Regions from separate parts of the Paenibacillus sp. A14 genome, predicted to be linked through region 1. Evidence: a T-box and tRNA genes for the amino acid it is inferred to sense, from the RefSeq annotation. Region 1 holds a T-box; the other holds one or more tRNA genes.
What was found. The T-box of region 1 lies ahead of trpS (tryptophan--tRNA ligase). A T-box ahead of a tRNA ligase gene usually reads a tRNA of that ligase, here a tRNA-Trp.
Positions count from the first base shown of each region.

Region 2: it has a tRNA-Trp gene. The T-box ahead of trpS (tryptophan--tRNA ligase) is inferred to sense a tRNA for this amino acid. The anticodon was not compared.

Region 1 covers NZ_JBAGJD010000010.1:35,652-43,151, forward strand. The annotation lists gene V4U88_RS21690 (NAD(P)/FAD-dependent oxidoreductase) at 1-112, shown strand, start outside; gene V4U88_RS21695 (O-methyltransferase) at 229-654, shown strand; gene V4U88_RS21700 (alpha/beta-type small acid-soluble spore protein) at 725-952, opposite strand; gene V4U88_RS21705 (aldose 1-epimerase) at 1,112-2,089, opposite strand; T-box leader at 2,229-2,463, shown strand; gene trpS (tryptophan--tRNA ligase) at 2,550-3,536, shown strand; gene cyoE (heme o synthase) at 3,748-4,695, shown strand; gene V4U88_RS21720 (SCO family protein) at 4,709-5,308, shown strand; gene V4U88_RS21725 (toprim domain-containing protein) at 5,328-5,675, opposite strand; gene V4U88_RS21730 (MFS transporter) at 6,075-7,247, opposite strand; gene V4U88_RS21735 (hypothetical protein) at 7,485-7,500, shown strand, end outside.
Region 2 covers NZ_JBAGJD010000023.1:61-7,560, reverse strand. The annotation lists gene V4U88_RS26355 (nucleoside deaminase) at 1-206, opposite strand, end outside; gene V4U88_RS26350 (NifU family protein) at 343-582, opposite strand; gene V4U88_RS26345 (hypothetical protein) at 631-843, opposite strand; gene sufB (Fe-S cluster assembly protein SufB) at 900-2,297, opposite strand; gene sufD (Fe-S cluster assembly protein SufD) at 2,340-3,623, opposite strand; gene sufC (Fe-S cluster assembly ATPase SufC) at 3,671-4,450, opposite strand; gene V4U88_RS26325 (MarR family transcriptional regulator) at 4,431-4,940, opposite strand; tRNA gene V4U88_RS26320 (tRNA-Leu) at 5,622-5,701, opposite strand; tRNA gene V4U88_RS26315 (tRNA-Arg) at 5,730-5,806, opposite strand; tRNA gene V4U88_RS26310 (tRNA-Leu) at 5,818-5,903, opposite strand; tRNA gene V4U88_RS26305 (tRNA-Cys) at 5,916-5,989, opposite strand; tRNA gene V4U88_RS26300 (tRNA-Gly) at 6,001-6,075, opposite strand; tRNA gene V4U88_RS26295 (tRNA-Gln) at 6,081-6,155, opposite strand; tRNA gene V4U88_RS26290 (tRNA-His) at 6,177-6,252, opposite strand; tRNA gene V4U88_RS26285 (tRNA-Trp) at 6,279-6,352, opposite strand; tRNA gene V4U88_RS26280 (tRNA-Tyr) at 6,360-6,445, opposite strand; tRNA gene V4U88_RS26275 (tRNA-Thr) at 6,449-6,524, opposite strand; tRNA gene V4U88_RS26270 (tRNA-Phe) at 6,547-6,622, opposite strand; tRNA gene V4U88_RS26265 (tRNA-Asp) at 6,709-6,785, opposite strand; tRNA gene V4U88_RS26260 (tRNA-Met) at 6,817-6,890, opposite strand; tRNA gene V4U88_RS26255 (tRNA-Val) at 6,912-6,987, opposite strand; tRNA gene V4U88_RS26250 (tRNA-Glu) at 7,049-7,123, opposite strand; tRNA gene V4U88_RS26245 (tRNA-Ser) at 7,148-7,239, opposite strand; tRNA gene V4U88_RS26240 (tRNA-Asn) at 7,243-7,318, opposite strand; partial or broken rRNA gene V4U88_RS26235 (23S ribosomal RNA) at 7,437-7,500, opposite strand, start outside.

The DNA of each region.
Region 1 (7,500 bases):
AGACAGGCTTGTTAAAATGCTCAATGGTAAAATGGGCGAAAAGTTGCTGACCACACGCTTTGATGTATTGAAGATAGCGTCCCGTTTATTGAGATGGACCGGAATTCAATAAACAAGTAATATTTAACCAAATATGTTGTTTATTGTTGAACGATACATAAGAATGACATATAATGAGACATAAGTCCTATTACTAAATAGGCAATTTTATAGGAAGGGAGGGTGAATATGCTGAACACCGATCAGCTTTCACTCGCTAGACAGATGGATCTTGTTTTTAAAGAACTGGAGACCGAGTTGGGGGGAATGACATCGGGGACCGTATTCATCCAAATTCGCAATAACGTCATCGGCAAATTCGGGATCCGGCATAATCCGATTGCGGGTCGGAACGGCAAATTGACCGAGGAGAACAAGGGACTCTCGGCCAGCCAATGGCAGGCTTTCCGGACGATGGCGATCGAAGCTTTGAAGTACAAAAAGTACTGGACTCATGGCGAAATCAGCTACGATTTTGCGCTTAAGCAGGATACCGTGGTTGTGGACGCCGTTCTGGAATCCAATTACAACATGGCTAACCTTATGATTCAGCGTTATCCGCGCAAGAATGCCACGGGTACATATCAAGATAAGCGCTCTGATTTGTCTTCATAAAAAACACTACAGGCGACCTGCTTATGGCAGATCGCCTGTCTCCCTATAGGTCACTAGGGAAATTTACGGATTACAGGTTCGAACGACCCGACAATTGCTGCTCTGCCAATTGTACCAGACGTTTGGTGATGTAACCCCCAAGGGAACCGGTTTCACGGGAAGTGTAGTTTCCATAGTAACCGTCTTGCGGGATCGTCACGCCCAATTCTTGAGCTGCCTCAAATTTCAATTGTTGCAAAGCAGCAGTTGCTTGAGGAACGATAAGGTTGTTACGGCTGCCGCCGCGTCCTTGTGCCATGTTTGTCACCTCCTTCGGGCTTTGTGATGTTAGTATGGTTTTCGGAGCGTAAAATATGCGGCAAACCTCTAAACTAGAGCAGTGGAAATTATTGCATTTCTCCTTTAAACAACAAAAAGAGCCGCTCATGAAGATCACGAGGCGGCTCTAAGCCCAATATTAAGCTTCTTCGGTAGGATAGATCATATCCAGTTGAACGTTTAACTCCAGATGTCCCCCCGGCTGGAGATCGATCAATCCGGTTTCGGAAGGGGAAAGACCGGAATTCGGAGCATCCGGCAGCCAGGTGTAGGGTTCAATGCAAAGAAATTGGTCCGCTTCACCTTTGGTATAAAGAACCCAATGCTTGAAATATTCAGGATCGGCGGAATAACGGAGGCCGTATCCGTCACTGCGGATTAAATCGGCTTCCACCGGCTTGCCGCCAATGCGCAGCATGGTGTCGAAATTAGTCCCTTTCAGATTCAACCCTTCATTCAGCGCTTCGAACTCGCCGAGTTGAACGGTCTCTCCGGTTGGAATTAATTCCTGATCCGAAGTATAAAGTCCCGATACCGGGAGCGTGAGCTTCCACCGTTCCGGCTCGCCGTCCAGCAGAAACCAGGTGTGCAGCCCCAAACCGAAAGGGGCGGGCCGATCGCCCAGATGGCTTACTTTAAACGTTTGTTTTAAAGAGGAGCCCTGAAGCCGGAGCGTCATTTCCAGCTTGAGCGGTACGGGGAACTGTCTCATCCAGTTCGCATCATCGCTGGTGATGAATTCGGTAGTAATTGCGCAGCCTTCATCGTCCTCGTCGATATCGCTCACACGCCAAGCTTGCGTACGGTGCAATCCGTGGATATGGTTGTCGTTTGCGGTGTTACGGTCAAATTGGAATTCCTCGCCGGCATACGTAAACCGCCCACGGCGGATACGGCCGGGCGGAATCAGCAGCGGAATTCCGAAGTGATATGGTTTTTGCAAATAGAAATCAAGATCGCTTTCTTCCGGACCACGCAGCACATCGCGCTGCTGGATGTGGTCCCAGATGCGAATGACATTATTGCCGAGTCGGGGTAGCAGTGTGACTTCAAGTTCACGGCTATGTAAGATATACGTATCGTAACCGTTCCATTGCCCTTTGGTCACTTTTTTCATATCGTTGCTCCTTTTCCCACATAATAATCGTATCCCTAAGCCTAGACTAATCATAACACTTTTTCTTTGGGACGAAAAATGGATTTGACATGGCACTTTGCCGGGCATTATGATGATCTTATATCAAAGCGTGAATATTGTAAATGCGATGACAGGGACAAGTAGGTAAGGTTTTGCTTCCTTCAGAAAGCCGGTGGTTGATGCGAACCGGAGGAAATGCCGTACCGAATGGCCCCTTGAGTGCCGTGCAGAACGTTGAATGGACTTTCCCAGTATGCCGGCCGTTTGTTCCACGTTACGGAATCGAAAGGCCGCGAAATGTTTTGTGATATTTTCGGCGAATTAGGGTGGCACCACGGTCTCACGTCCCTTGCGGATGTGGGGCTTTTTTGCGTCCGTACCCACGCAAGCCGACGATGAGAAGGTTTTTATTTCAATGTATAACGGAGGTTGGTTGATTATGAAGAAAAGAGTGCTTTCCGGCATTCAGCCCAGCGGCAAATTGACATTGGGCAATTATATCGGAGCGTTGAAAAATTTTGTCACCTTGCAGGATGAATATGACTGCAACTTTATGGTGGTGGATCTCCATGCCATCACTGTTCCGCAAGACCCGGCCGATTTGCGGGAGCAATCCGAATCGGTAGCCGCTTTATATTTGGCGGCGGGGATTGATCCGAATAAAGCGAACGTGTACATGCAATCCCACGTGCGCCAACACGCCCAGTTGGGATGGTTGCTGACGACGCTCACCTATATGGGGGAACTGGAGCGAATGACCCAGTTTAAAGATAAATCGGAAGGGAAGGATTCCGTAGGGGCTGGCTTGTTCGTCTACCCGTCTTTGATGGCCGCGGATATCCTCATATATAATGCGGATCTGATTCCCGTAGGCGAGGATCAGAAGCAGCATCTGGAGTTGACCCGGGATTTGGCCGGCCGATTCAATCACCGGTACGGCGACTACTTTACGATTCCGGAACCATACATTCCCAAGGTGGGGGCCCGGATCATGTCGCTGGACGACGCGTCGAAAAAAATGAGCAAGAGCAATCCGAACGCGGGCAGCTATATTGGAATGCTGGATGAGCCGGACGTGATTCGCAAGAAGATCAGCCGGGCGACGACGGATTCCGGCCGGGAAGTGAAATTCAATCCGGCGGAAAAGCCGGAGGTCAGCAATCTCATTTCGATTTACAGCCAATGTTCCGGCTTGAGCATCCCGGAAGTCGAGCTGCGTTACGAGGGGCAAATGTACGGACCGTTCAAAAAGGATTTGGCCGAGGTGGTCGTCGGCACGCTCGAACCGATCCAGCAGCGCTATCGGGACATTCGCGAATCCGGCGAGATACGCAGCATTTTGCGTCAAGGCGCCGAACGGGCCGCGGAGATGGCGGAGAAGACGCTGCGAGATGTGCAGGAGCGAATGGGTTTTTTGGCGGAATAATGAAGTAACGGAAATCATCCGGGCAGATATCTGTCCGGATTTTTTTGTGCGTCACCGAATTGTCATAAATTCACCCAATGATCAAACGATTGTCAAACACTTTCGCATTTTGATATGATAAAGTTTATAGCGTAGGGAAGAAATTGCGGAATTTTTAATGAATTTTTATATATATTTACCTCTATCTCAATTATAGGAGGCATAATTTCAAGTGGATAAACAAATCAGTTACCATGCACCTGCGGATTCTGCGGCGCTGTCTGTGAGCAATACGCCACCCGGAGAAGCGGCAACATGGAAAGATTTTGTTGCGCTGACCAAGCCGGGAATTCTGCGCTCCAACCTGATCGCGGTGTTTGCCGGGTTTTGGCTTGCATCGCAGTGGCAATTGGACTATTTAAAGTTGGTTTTGACGTTGGTCGGAACCGTTTTGATTATGGCGTCATCCTGCGTGTTTAACAACTATTTCGACCGGGATTTGGATACCAAAATGGCACGGACGAAAAACCGCGCTCTCCCAATCGGAAAATTGTCGCCGAGAACCGTTCTCTGGTACGCCGTGATTTTAGGAGTCATCGGAGCCGCGGTATTATTCTCCTTTTCCGGTCTTTTGGCCGGGGCCTTCGGGCTCGTGGGGATGTTTGTCTACGTTATTATTTATACCTTATGGCTTAAACGTACATCCACCTGGAGCACATCGATCGGCGCGATCTCCGGGGCGATGCCGCCATTGATCGGCTATGTGGCCGCTACCGGAACCGTGAATTTGGGCGCGTTGCTGATCTTCGCCTTGCTTTTTTTGTGGCAGCCGCCGCATTTTTGGGCATTGGGCATTCGCCGGGTCGAGGAGTACCGGGCTGCGGGATTCCCGCTTCTTCCCGTCGTCAAAGGGATTCCGAGAACGAAGCTGCAGATGATTCCTTACTTGGTATTGCTGATTCCGATCCCGATCTTGATGTATGTATTCGATTACACCGGATTATGGTTTTTGGTGATCGGGGTAGCTTTGTCCGCCGCTTGGCTGCTGATGGCGCTGAAGGGCATTTCCTCCAAAGAGGAAGGCGCCAATGAAATTTGGGCCAAGAAAGTGTTTCTTTTCTCGGTAAATTACCTGACCATCGCCTTGATTGTGATGATTTTGGATACGGTGCGGCTATAATGGAGGATCGGATATGACCCTGTTGAAGAAGTACAAATGGACCTGGATTCTATTGGCGATTTGCATCGTTCTGGCGGGATATCTCCTTTGGGAAGCATTCGCCAAGCCAAAGCTTCCGGTCATCCGGCCGGTGGAAAACTTCAGCATGGAAAATGTCGACGGGAAGACCGTCACGCTGGAAGACACCAATGGCAAGGTAAGACTGTTCTACTTTTTCTTCGCCAATTGCCCCGACGTGTGCCCTATAACCACTTTCCGGCTCAGTCAGGTGCAGGATGAGTTGAAGGAGAAGGGGCTGTTCGGCAAGGACGCCTCCATCGTCTCCATCACCTTTGACCCTGAGAGAGATTCGCTGGAGAATATCAAAGCTTTCGGGGACAAATTCAAAGCGGATTACTCCGGTTGGTACTTCCTGCGGGGAGACCAGCAGAAGACGATCGATCTCGCCATGAATTCATTTAAGATTCTCATCAATAAAGACCAGGACGGCAATTTTGTCCATATGGACCTGATCGGATTGGTCGACCGGGACGGCAACCTGCGGGAAATCTACCGTCCTGAAGCCACCGCGGCCGAAATTGCCCAAGGCGTGGCGGATCTGGCCAAAGAGTAAAGGATCGGGATGTCGGCTTCTAGTAAGGGCTGGCCGGGGGATACAGGATGTATTCTTCCAGGCCGGCCTTTTCCAATTGGGCGATGACATATTCGTCGGGAGTCCCCTCAACTCCGGCATAACCGCGGCGGGTGTAAATTTGCTCCGCGTCCGGGAAGACATCCCTCAGAACGCCGCGGATCTTTTTGCCGGAAGAGTCGTTATCCATGAACAGATAAACTTCGTCATCCTTTATCTTTTTGCGCAGCGCCTCCAGCTTAAGGGTGTTCAGGGTGCCGAATGTGCAATAAATCCGCACATCTTCGCTCAAAAGCCGCCGCAGCTTGCTGCGGTCATTTTTGCCTTCAACGATAATACAGATGGACAACGTCATCACTCCAACTTTTTGCGCATGGAAGCTGTGTTTAGAAATACTCTTTATATGTAGTGTATACCCCCGAGAGGGATTCATGCAAAACGGGATTACGACATATTTCCCGGGAAAAGTAAAAAGTCCGCCTTTCGGGCGGACCTTGGTTGAGGCGCTTTAGCAGTAAAAAAAGGGGGAGCGCAAGACAATCACCAGCAAAATATACAATACGAGAATGGTTCCGGTCGAGGTCCATATGCCTCCAACAGCCGGCCCCGACCCGCAAGGATCGATGTGGCCCATAGGTTCACCCTGCTCTCTAGGTCGCTAAGTAGTTTCTACACGATATCCTATGTGGGGAGGAAACCTATGCCCTGTACTGTTGCCCAAAGCCGGAAAATAGTCCTTGCCTCGCGTTTAGAGGCGGTGTGTGCCGATTTGTGCCGGCGGGGCGGAGGTTTCTATGGGTCTTCGCTGCGGGGCGAAGAGCAGGGCAATCATCAGCAGCAGAAATGCCAGGAAGTAAGGCGAGTAGACGCCATGAATCATCCCGGCCGAAATCGGGCCGATAAAGGAGCCGATCGACATCGCGATCGATTGCAAGGAGAAGACGGTCCCGAGCCGTTTCCCGCCGCTAAGGTCGATAAAGACGGAAGCGATGGCCGGAAAGGTGACCCCCTTGGCCATCCCGAGCGCAAAGAGCGAGACGGGTAGGGGGATGAATTCCAGTGCCGCCAACGCGAAAAAGGAAAGGGCGATGCCCAAAATTCCCGCTATCGCCCGAAGGTAAGGGGAATAGCGGTTAAGAAAGAGCATCGACAGCGTTGTGAGCGCACCCAAGCTGATCAGGGAGAAATACAGCCCGGTATGCAAAATACCGGAAGTTCCTCCAGCCTGGAGGGGAAGCTCAAAAAACAAAATCCCTTGCGAACAGGACACTGCCAGCGGGAGAATATAGTATCTGAGCGGGATGACATTGAGTTTGACAGGGATTTGGGCCTGGGTAGCCCGGCCGGGACCGGAGGCACCCGGGATGGCTCTTCTCGGCTCGTGAATCGTAAAGATGGCGATGATGCCGGTTGCGATCAAAAGCCAGCCCAACGACTGAAATGTGAGCGTGTAGCCTGTATTCGCGACAAGAAATGCCCCGGCCGCAGGCGAAACGACGGAGGCGAGCGTATGCATGACTCCGTGGCCGGCCATCAGTTTTCCTTGCTGAACGGCGTTTTTGCCGAGAGAAGCCAGCATCGCCAGGCACGCCGGGGACAAGAAAGCGAGCACGAATCCGCTGATGGAGCGAAGCACCAGCAACTGCCATGGCTCGGTGACATGCGCCTGCATCAGCAGGATGATCCCCGCCCCCAATAGGCTGAAAACCATGTATCCTTTGCTGCCGTGCCGGTCCACACCCTGCCCCGCCAGCAGATTTCCGGGCAGATGCGTCAGGGCGTAAACCCCCATCATCCAGCCGATAAAGGCGGGGGCGGCTCCGATCGAGAGCGCAAATGGCGTCAGGATCGGATACTGGGCGTGAAGGTCAAAGAAAGCTAGGAACATAAAAAAATAAAGCCAAAACGCTGCGATCTTCATTACCTTGCCTCCCCTGGGAAAGTCTTTATGCTCTACTTGTACGTTTTAAGGGACGAACTTATTACCGTGGATTGGTTTTTGCATGCCCGATTATTCGGCCAATCCCCCGTAAAAAGGGTTAAGCTGACACCGCCCTGGGCCATCATGTATAATGGGGAAAGTGCATGAATGATGAACATGAATGATGTACAGTATGTGACGAAAACGGATGGTAGGAGTGTATAGCTGATGTTTGATTTGAATTTAGAAGTAT
Region 2 (7,500 bases), on a different contig from region 1:
AAGTGACGACACGCCTCCCGGATTGCCTGGACTTCCGCATGCGCGGTCGGGTCCTTCAAACTTGTGACCGAATTCCGGCCGGTGCCGATAATTTTTCCGTCTTTCACCACAATGGCGCCAAAAGGCCCTCCCTCGGCATTCAGCACATTTTCATGCGCCTCCCGGATCGCGAGTTCCATCCAGTATGAATGATCTTTTTCAGCCATGTTGTCGTGCTCCTTTTAAAATCTCTTGCATCCCCGTTATTATATCCTCTTTCTTCGGAAAATGACAAACGTAAAATTAAATAAGCTTACTCATTTGGCATTCAGCAATTATGTTCACATCAGTTAAAAAGGGAATTTAGAATACTTGTACAACCTCTTTAATACCATCGATTTCCTCAAGGATTGCGCGTTCAATGGCGGCCTTTAATGTAATCGTCGCACTTGGGCAACCGTTGCAGGCTCCCAAAAATCTTAATTTGGCTATACCGTTCTCAACCTCGACCAATTCAGCATCTCCCCCGTCACGCAATAAGAAAGGACGTAGTTTGAGAAGTACTTCCGATACTTCGCCGAACAAAATCCCGTTATTCTCCATAATGCCAGCTCCTCTCATTGTTTTACCCACATTCCATTCGTGCTTTTTTCATTCTGAATGTTCTGATTGATCCTTTGACTTTTCAATTAGAGAGGCCTCTTGATCTGAAAGTTCCATTAAAATCGTATAAATTGGAACTATAGGTATCATCACACCACAACTTGCACTCAGTCCTAAGAGCATATTAAGATAAAACTGAATTTTCTTTTTCTCTCGAGTAATTTGCTCTAATTCTGAGATGTCTGAGTTATTTTTCTTCATTAAAACACACCCCATGCCTCCTAAAAAGTAAAACGCTTGATTGTTAAATTAATATATCAACCGATGCTTCCTTCCATCTCAAATTGAATTAGCCGATTCATTTCAACGGCATATTCCATCGGCAATTCTTTGGTAAACGGCTCAATAAAGCCCATTACAATCATTTGTGTGGCCTCTTGCTCCGTAAGTCCGCGACTCATTAAGTAAAATAATTGTTCCTCGGATACCTTAGATACTGTTGCCTCGTGCTCCAAAGTAATCTGATCATTTTTAATTTCATTGTACGGAATTGTGTCTGATGTTGAGAGATTGTCCAAAATCAACGTATCACACTTAATATTGGACTTGGACCCTGCGGAATCGCGGCTGAAGCTGGACAACCCCCGGTAGTTTACTTTGCCGCCCTGTTTACTGATGGATTTGGATATAATCGTAGATGTTGTCTCGGGAGCAAGGTGAATGACCTTCGCGCCGGCATCCTGATGCTGATCTTTACCGGCTACAGCAATAGACAAGATGGACCCTTTTGCTCCCCGTCCTTTCAATATTACAGCCGGATACTTCATCGTTACCTTGGAGCCGATGTTGCCGTCCACCCATTCCATTGTGGCGTTTTCCTCGGCCACAGCCCTTTGGGTTACCAAGTTGTAGATATTAGGAGCCCAATTCTGAACTGTCGTGTAACGGACACGGGAATCTTTCCGGCAAATAATTTCAATAACTCCGCTATGCAGAGAACTGGTACTATAAATAGGTGCTGTGCATCCTTCAACGTAATGGACAAAACTACCCTCTTCGGCAATAATTAATGTCCGCTCGAATTGGCCCATATTTTCAGAATTAATACGAAAATACCCTTGTATAGGAACCTCACACTGAACGCCCCTCGGAATGTATACAAAGCTGCCGCCTGACCAAACCGCACTGTTAAGCGCCGCAAATTTATTGTCGGCGGGAGGGATAATCGTTCCAAAATATTGCTTAAATACTTCGGGGTATTGCTTTAATGCAGTATCCGTATCAAGGAAAATAACGCCCTGATCCTCCAGTTCTTTCTGCATACTGTGATAGATGACTTCCGACTCGTATTGAGCGGATACGCCCGCCAGGAACTTTTGCTCCGCTTCAGGAATCCCCAGCTTGTCAAAGGTTGCTTTGATCTCGGAAGGAACTTCCTCCCAGGTTTTCCCCTGTTTTTCAGAAGGACGAACGTAATATTGGATGTCATCAAGATTTAGCCCGGCCAAATCCGCTCCCCATTGAGGCATCGGCATTTTGTAGAATTGTTTCAAAGCTTTCAGCCGAAAATCGAGCATCCACTCCGGCTCTTCCTTGATTCGGGAAATTTCCTGGACAATCTCTTCAGTCAGGCCTTTTCCGGATTGAAAAATAGACTGGTGCTCGTCGCGAAACCCATATTTATATTCACCCATATCCGGCGCTTTTTTAGCCATTAGTATCACTCCTTTTAACCTCTCAAGACTCATTTTGATTTGCTATGATCTGTCGAGCTTGCTCTCCACTAAATCTTGCAGTCGGCTGCGAACTCCCTCCAGCGGGATCTCTGAAATGACAGGGGCGAGAAATCCGAAAATAACAAGATATTCAGCTTCACTCCGTGATATCCCGCGCGACATCAGATAATAGATTTGTTCCGCATTTACTTGCCCCACGGATGCGGCATGACCTGCGGTTACATCATCCTCATCGATCAGCAGGATCGGATTGGCATCGCCGCGCGCTTTAGGACTTAACATAAGCACGCGTTCTGTTTGCTTACCATCACAATGGGTTGCACCTTTTTCAATCTTTGTAATACCATTGATAATGGCCGTAGCTTCTTCAAGCATGACTGCACGCGTAATCATCTGGCTCACCGAGCTTCTGCCAAAATGCCGGGCTTGAGTTGTATAGCTCGATTTTTGATTGCCCGTGCCAATCGCAATCACCTTACTGTCGGAGACCGACCCGCTGCCTTGAAGCAAAGTCTTCGTATCGCTGGCGCTATAACCATTGTTCATCTCACCAATAATCCATTCCACACCGCCATCCGCAAGAACGACCGCCCGCCGCTGGGTGAAATCTGTTGTTGCTGCAGCAAGCTGATGAACCGAAGCCACTTGTACCTTTGAGCCCGCTCCCGCAAAAACCTCCACCACACCGTTATGCAATACCTTGACATCATCCCCGCTGGATACACAATTATCCACATAAACGAGCTTGCTGTTGCTCCCGGCCACAATTAAGATGTGAGGAGCAAAACGCACCCCACTTGTATCGTTAAGAAAGATCGCTTGAATGGGCGCTTCAACCTCGACACCGTCCGGGACATATAGAAAAACGCCACCACTCCATAAGGCGCTGTGTGCAGCAGATAAACTATGCTCTTCCGGCTTCACTGCCTGAAAGAGATAACGTTGAACCAACGCCTCATGCTCTTTTGCCGCAGTATGCAGGTCCGTTAAAATGACTCCCTGGGCGGCTAAGCCCTTGGACAATTCCGTATACACTACATCCGAATTGAACTGAACGATTAATCCGCCATTCACTGGAGAAGCAACCAAACCTCGAACAACCTCCGGCGCATCTGCTAAACCTGACCACGCATTCTCAGCTTTGTAATCTCCTCCTTCGTAGATATCCCATTTTTCAAGTTTGATTTTCTCCACTTTAGGCAGCTCCAGCGTCCCTGCCAGCTCGAGTGCCCGCATCCGGCGTTCAAGCAGCCAACGAGGTTCATCCTTAGCACTTGACCAAGCGCGCAAAGCGTTCGCATTCATTGAAATTTTTGCTTGTATCCCCACTTGCTTTTCCTCCTCTTCAGCTTTTAAACTTCCTCGCCTACCGTCTCATCCGTAATCCCAAGCTCCTCTTTCACCCAATCGTACCCTTCTGCCTCCAAACGGTGGGCAAGCTCCGGACCGCCAGATTTGACAATCCGGCCCTGCATCATGACATGCACAAAATCCGGGGTAATATAATTCAACAGACGTTGATAGTGCGTGATGATTAAAAAGCCTCTATCCGGGCTGCGCATCTCATTTACACCATTAGCCACAATACGCAGTGCATCAATATCAAGCCCGGAATCTACTTCATCCAAAATCACAAACTTGGGTTCAAGCAGCATCATTTGCAAAATCTCATTCCGCTTTTTTTCACCGCCGGAAAATCCCTCATTCAAATAACGATGCGCGAATTCCGGATTCATCTCCAGCCCTTTCATTTTGTTCTCCATTTCACGGATAAAACGGATTAAGGATATCTCCTCGCCTTCTTCACGCCGTGCATTGATCGCACTTCTGAGATAGTCCGAGTTCGTTACGCCGGCAATTTCACTAGGGTATTGCATCGCGAGAAACAAGCCCGCCCGGGCACGCTCATCCACTTCCATCTCCAGAAGATCCTCATTGTCCAATGTCACCTTGCCGTCCGTAACCTCATATTTGGGATGGCCCATTAAGGCCGAAGCCAACGTACTTTTTCCCGTCCCATTAGGTCCCATAATCGCATGAATCTCTCCGCCATGAATCTCCAATGTGAGCCCTTTTAAAATTTCTTTCCCTTCAATCTTGCTTCTTAATTCCTCAATCTTTAAGGTCGTCATTCTCCCATACTTCCCTTCCGTAGTGTTCTTCGGCACGCACCAACAAATCATTCATAAATTTTCCGATAGTCTGTAACTCAGCCTCTGAATAGGATTCAATAAATCGGTAGAAACCCTCTTCTTTTTCTTGATGCAGCTTTTTATGCAAATGATAAACGTGTCTTCCCTTATCCGTTAAGCTAAAATAAATCTCCTTACGATTGTTGTTCAGCTGACTTCTCATAATAAAGCCCGTTTCCAGCAGCTTTGAACAAATATTAGTAATGCTTGCTTTGGATAAATCCATTTTCCCCACAATTCTGGTATGATTTATTGGTTCATAATCACCAATGCAATCAATAACGTGTACACTAGTAATATTGTTAGAAAGCATATCAATCTGGTGCTTTCTGGCTTGTTGCCGAAACATGTTAATTTCATGCTCAGTATACAACTCATTCAGATGCAGTATTTTTAAATACCGCTCGTAAAGATGACGTTTAAACTCCAATTGCCCAATCTCCCCTCTTTTGTAGTCGTTGCATACCAAATCTAGTGTCAGGAATAGGTTGCTTTTTTGTTTAGTAATAAACAAAACCATTTTAGCACAATTGATAATGATTATCAATATCAACTAATTAGATAAGACGAAATTCTGGAGTCGCTTTTCATTGGTTTATTCGTCTTATGCTGCTTTTCCGACCTGTTGGATCTCACCTCCGTGATCCGGGACTTATCCGTTTCGTTTCTTTCAGCACCTTCGCGTAGTCATTCATGGGCCGTAATCTCCTCTTTTTTCAAGGGCTTCGCCCCACATGGTCAATTTCTATTTTCATTTTTCTACTAAAAAAGAGCGGGCTATCTATACGATAACCTGCTCCTGTTCTTCATTTTTTGGCTTACACCTAAACTTGATGACATTGCCCTCTATTTCGCTCACTTTTTGTAAAAAGAAGCACAAGTTTCTGCTTGTTGGACAAAGATTGAATTATTTTTACATGGTTTTAAACTGCAAAGAATAAGGAAGGAAAGCGTAATCCTAAATGGGGTCCCACTGGACTTTCCGTAAAGGGGAATAAAAAGAATGTAGAGGCCTTACTGCTTGAAATGCGGAGCGGAACTTTGAAGTAGTTTCCATAAAATATAAAAAGAGTTCATGAAATTTTACACAATTTCATGAACTCTTCTGCAATGCCGGTGAAGGGACTCGAACCCCCACGGTTTCCCTCACGATTTTGAGTCGCGCGCGTCTGCCAATTCCGCCACACCGGCATATTATAAACATAATATACAATTATAATGGCGTGCCCTAAGAGATTCGAACTCCTGACCTTTTGATTCGTAGTCAAACGCTCTATCCAGCTGAGCTAAGGGCACTCAATCAAAAGTGCGGAAGACCAGACTTGAACTGGTACGGTAGTCACCTACCGCAGGATTTTAAGTCCTGTGCGTCTGCCGATTCCGCCACTCCCGCTTATTAAAGAAATGGAGGCGCCACCCAGATTCGAACTGGGGATAAAGCTTTTGCAGAGCTGTGCCTTACCACTTGGCTATGGCGCCATATATAAAAATGGAGCGGACGACGGGAATCGAACCCGCGACCCTCGCCTTGGCAAGGCGATGCTCTACCGCTGAGCCACGTCCGCTTAAATGGCTGGGGATATAGGATTCGAACCTATGGATGACGGAGTCAAAGTCCGTTGCCTTACCGCTTGGCTAATCCCCAACAAGTTTTTTTAGATAAAAATGGGGCGATCGATGGGACTTGAACCCACGAATGCCGGAGCCACAATCCGGTGCGTTAACCCCTTCGCCACGACCGCCATATAAAATATTTAATTCTTGAAGCTGGCAGGGGCAGCAGGAATTGAACCCACACCAAAGGTTTTGGAGACCTTTGTTCTACCTTTAAACTATGCCCCTTTATAACTGGTGGAGGCTGATGGATTCGAACCACCGAACTCGTCAGAGAACAGATTTACAGTCTGCTGCGTTTGGCCACTTCGCTAAGCCTCCACGTGGTGCCGGCGAGAGGACTTGAACCCCCAACCTACTGATTACAAGTCAGTTGCTCTACCAATTGAGCTACACCGGCAATTATTTCATTTAATTGTCAATGGTGGCTCGGGACGGAATCGAACCGCCGACACGAGGATTTTCAGTCCTCTGCTCTACCGACTGAGCTACCGAGCCGTATTGAAAAGATTGCGAAACCTTTCCACCTACGCCGATAGTAATTCAGCGGCGATAACAGGAACAGTTTCCTTCGAAAAAATAAATGGCGGAGCCGACGGGATTCGAACCCGCGGTCTCCTGCGTGACAGGCAGGCATGTTAGGCCTCTACACCACGGCTCCACACTAGAAATGCATCCCAATGATGGGATAATTGCGGGGGCAGGATTTGAACCTGCGGCCTTCGGGTTATGAGCCCGACGAGCTACCGGGCTGCTCCACCCCGCGTCAGTAAAAAATTAGATTATATGGTGGAGGCTGAGGGGATCGAACCCCCGACCCTCTGCTTGTAAGGCAGATGCTCTCCCAGCTGAGCTAAGCCTCCATGGGAAACACAAATCTTATTATAACATACTTAGCTTTATAAGATCAAGTCTTTTGTTAAATGGTGACCCGTAGGGGATTCGAACCCCTGTTACCTCCGTGAAAGGGAGGTGTCTTAACCCCTTGACCAACGGGCCATGTTACAATTGCTAGAATAATTATGGCGGAGAGAGAGGGATTCGAACCCTCGAGACGCTTGTGACGCCTACACGATTTCCAATCGTGCTCCTTCGGCCAACTCGGACACCTCTCCATATGGCTCCCCGAACAGGACTCGAACCTGTGACAACTCGATTAACAGTCGAGTGCTCTACCAACTGAGCTATCAGGGAATATAATTCATTTCAGGTTGATCACCTGAAAACTGGATACGAAACGTGCTTTGCGTTTTAGTCTCCTCAAGTGCTCAGATCGGCTTGTTCAGCCTGACGCCACTTTTTGGAGTTGTTTTTGGATAAGCCCTCGACCGATTAGTACCTGTCAGCTCCATGCATTGCTGCACTTCCACCCCAGG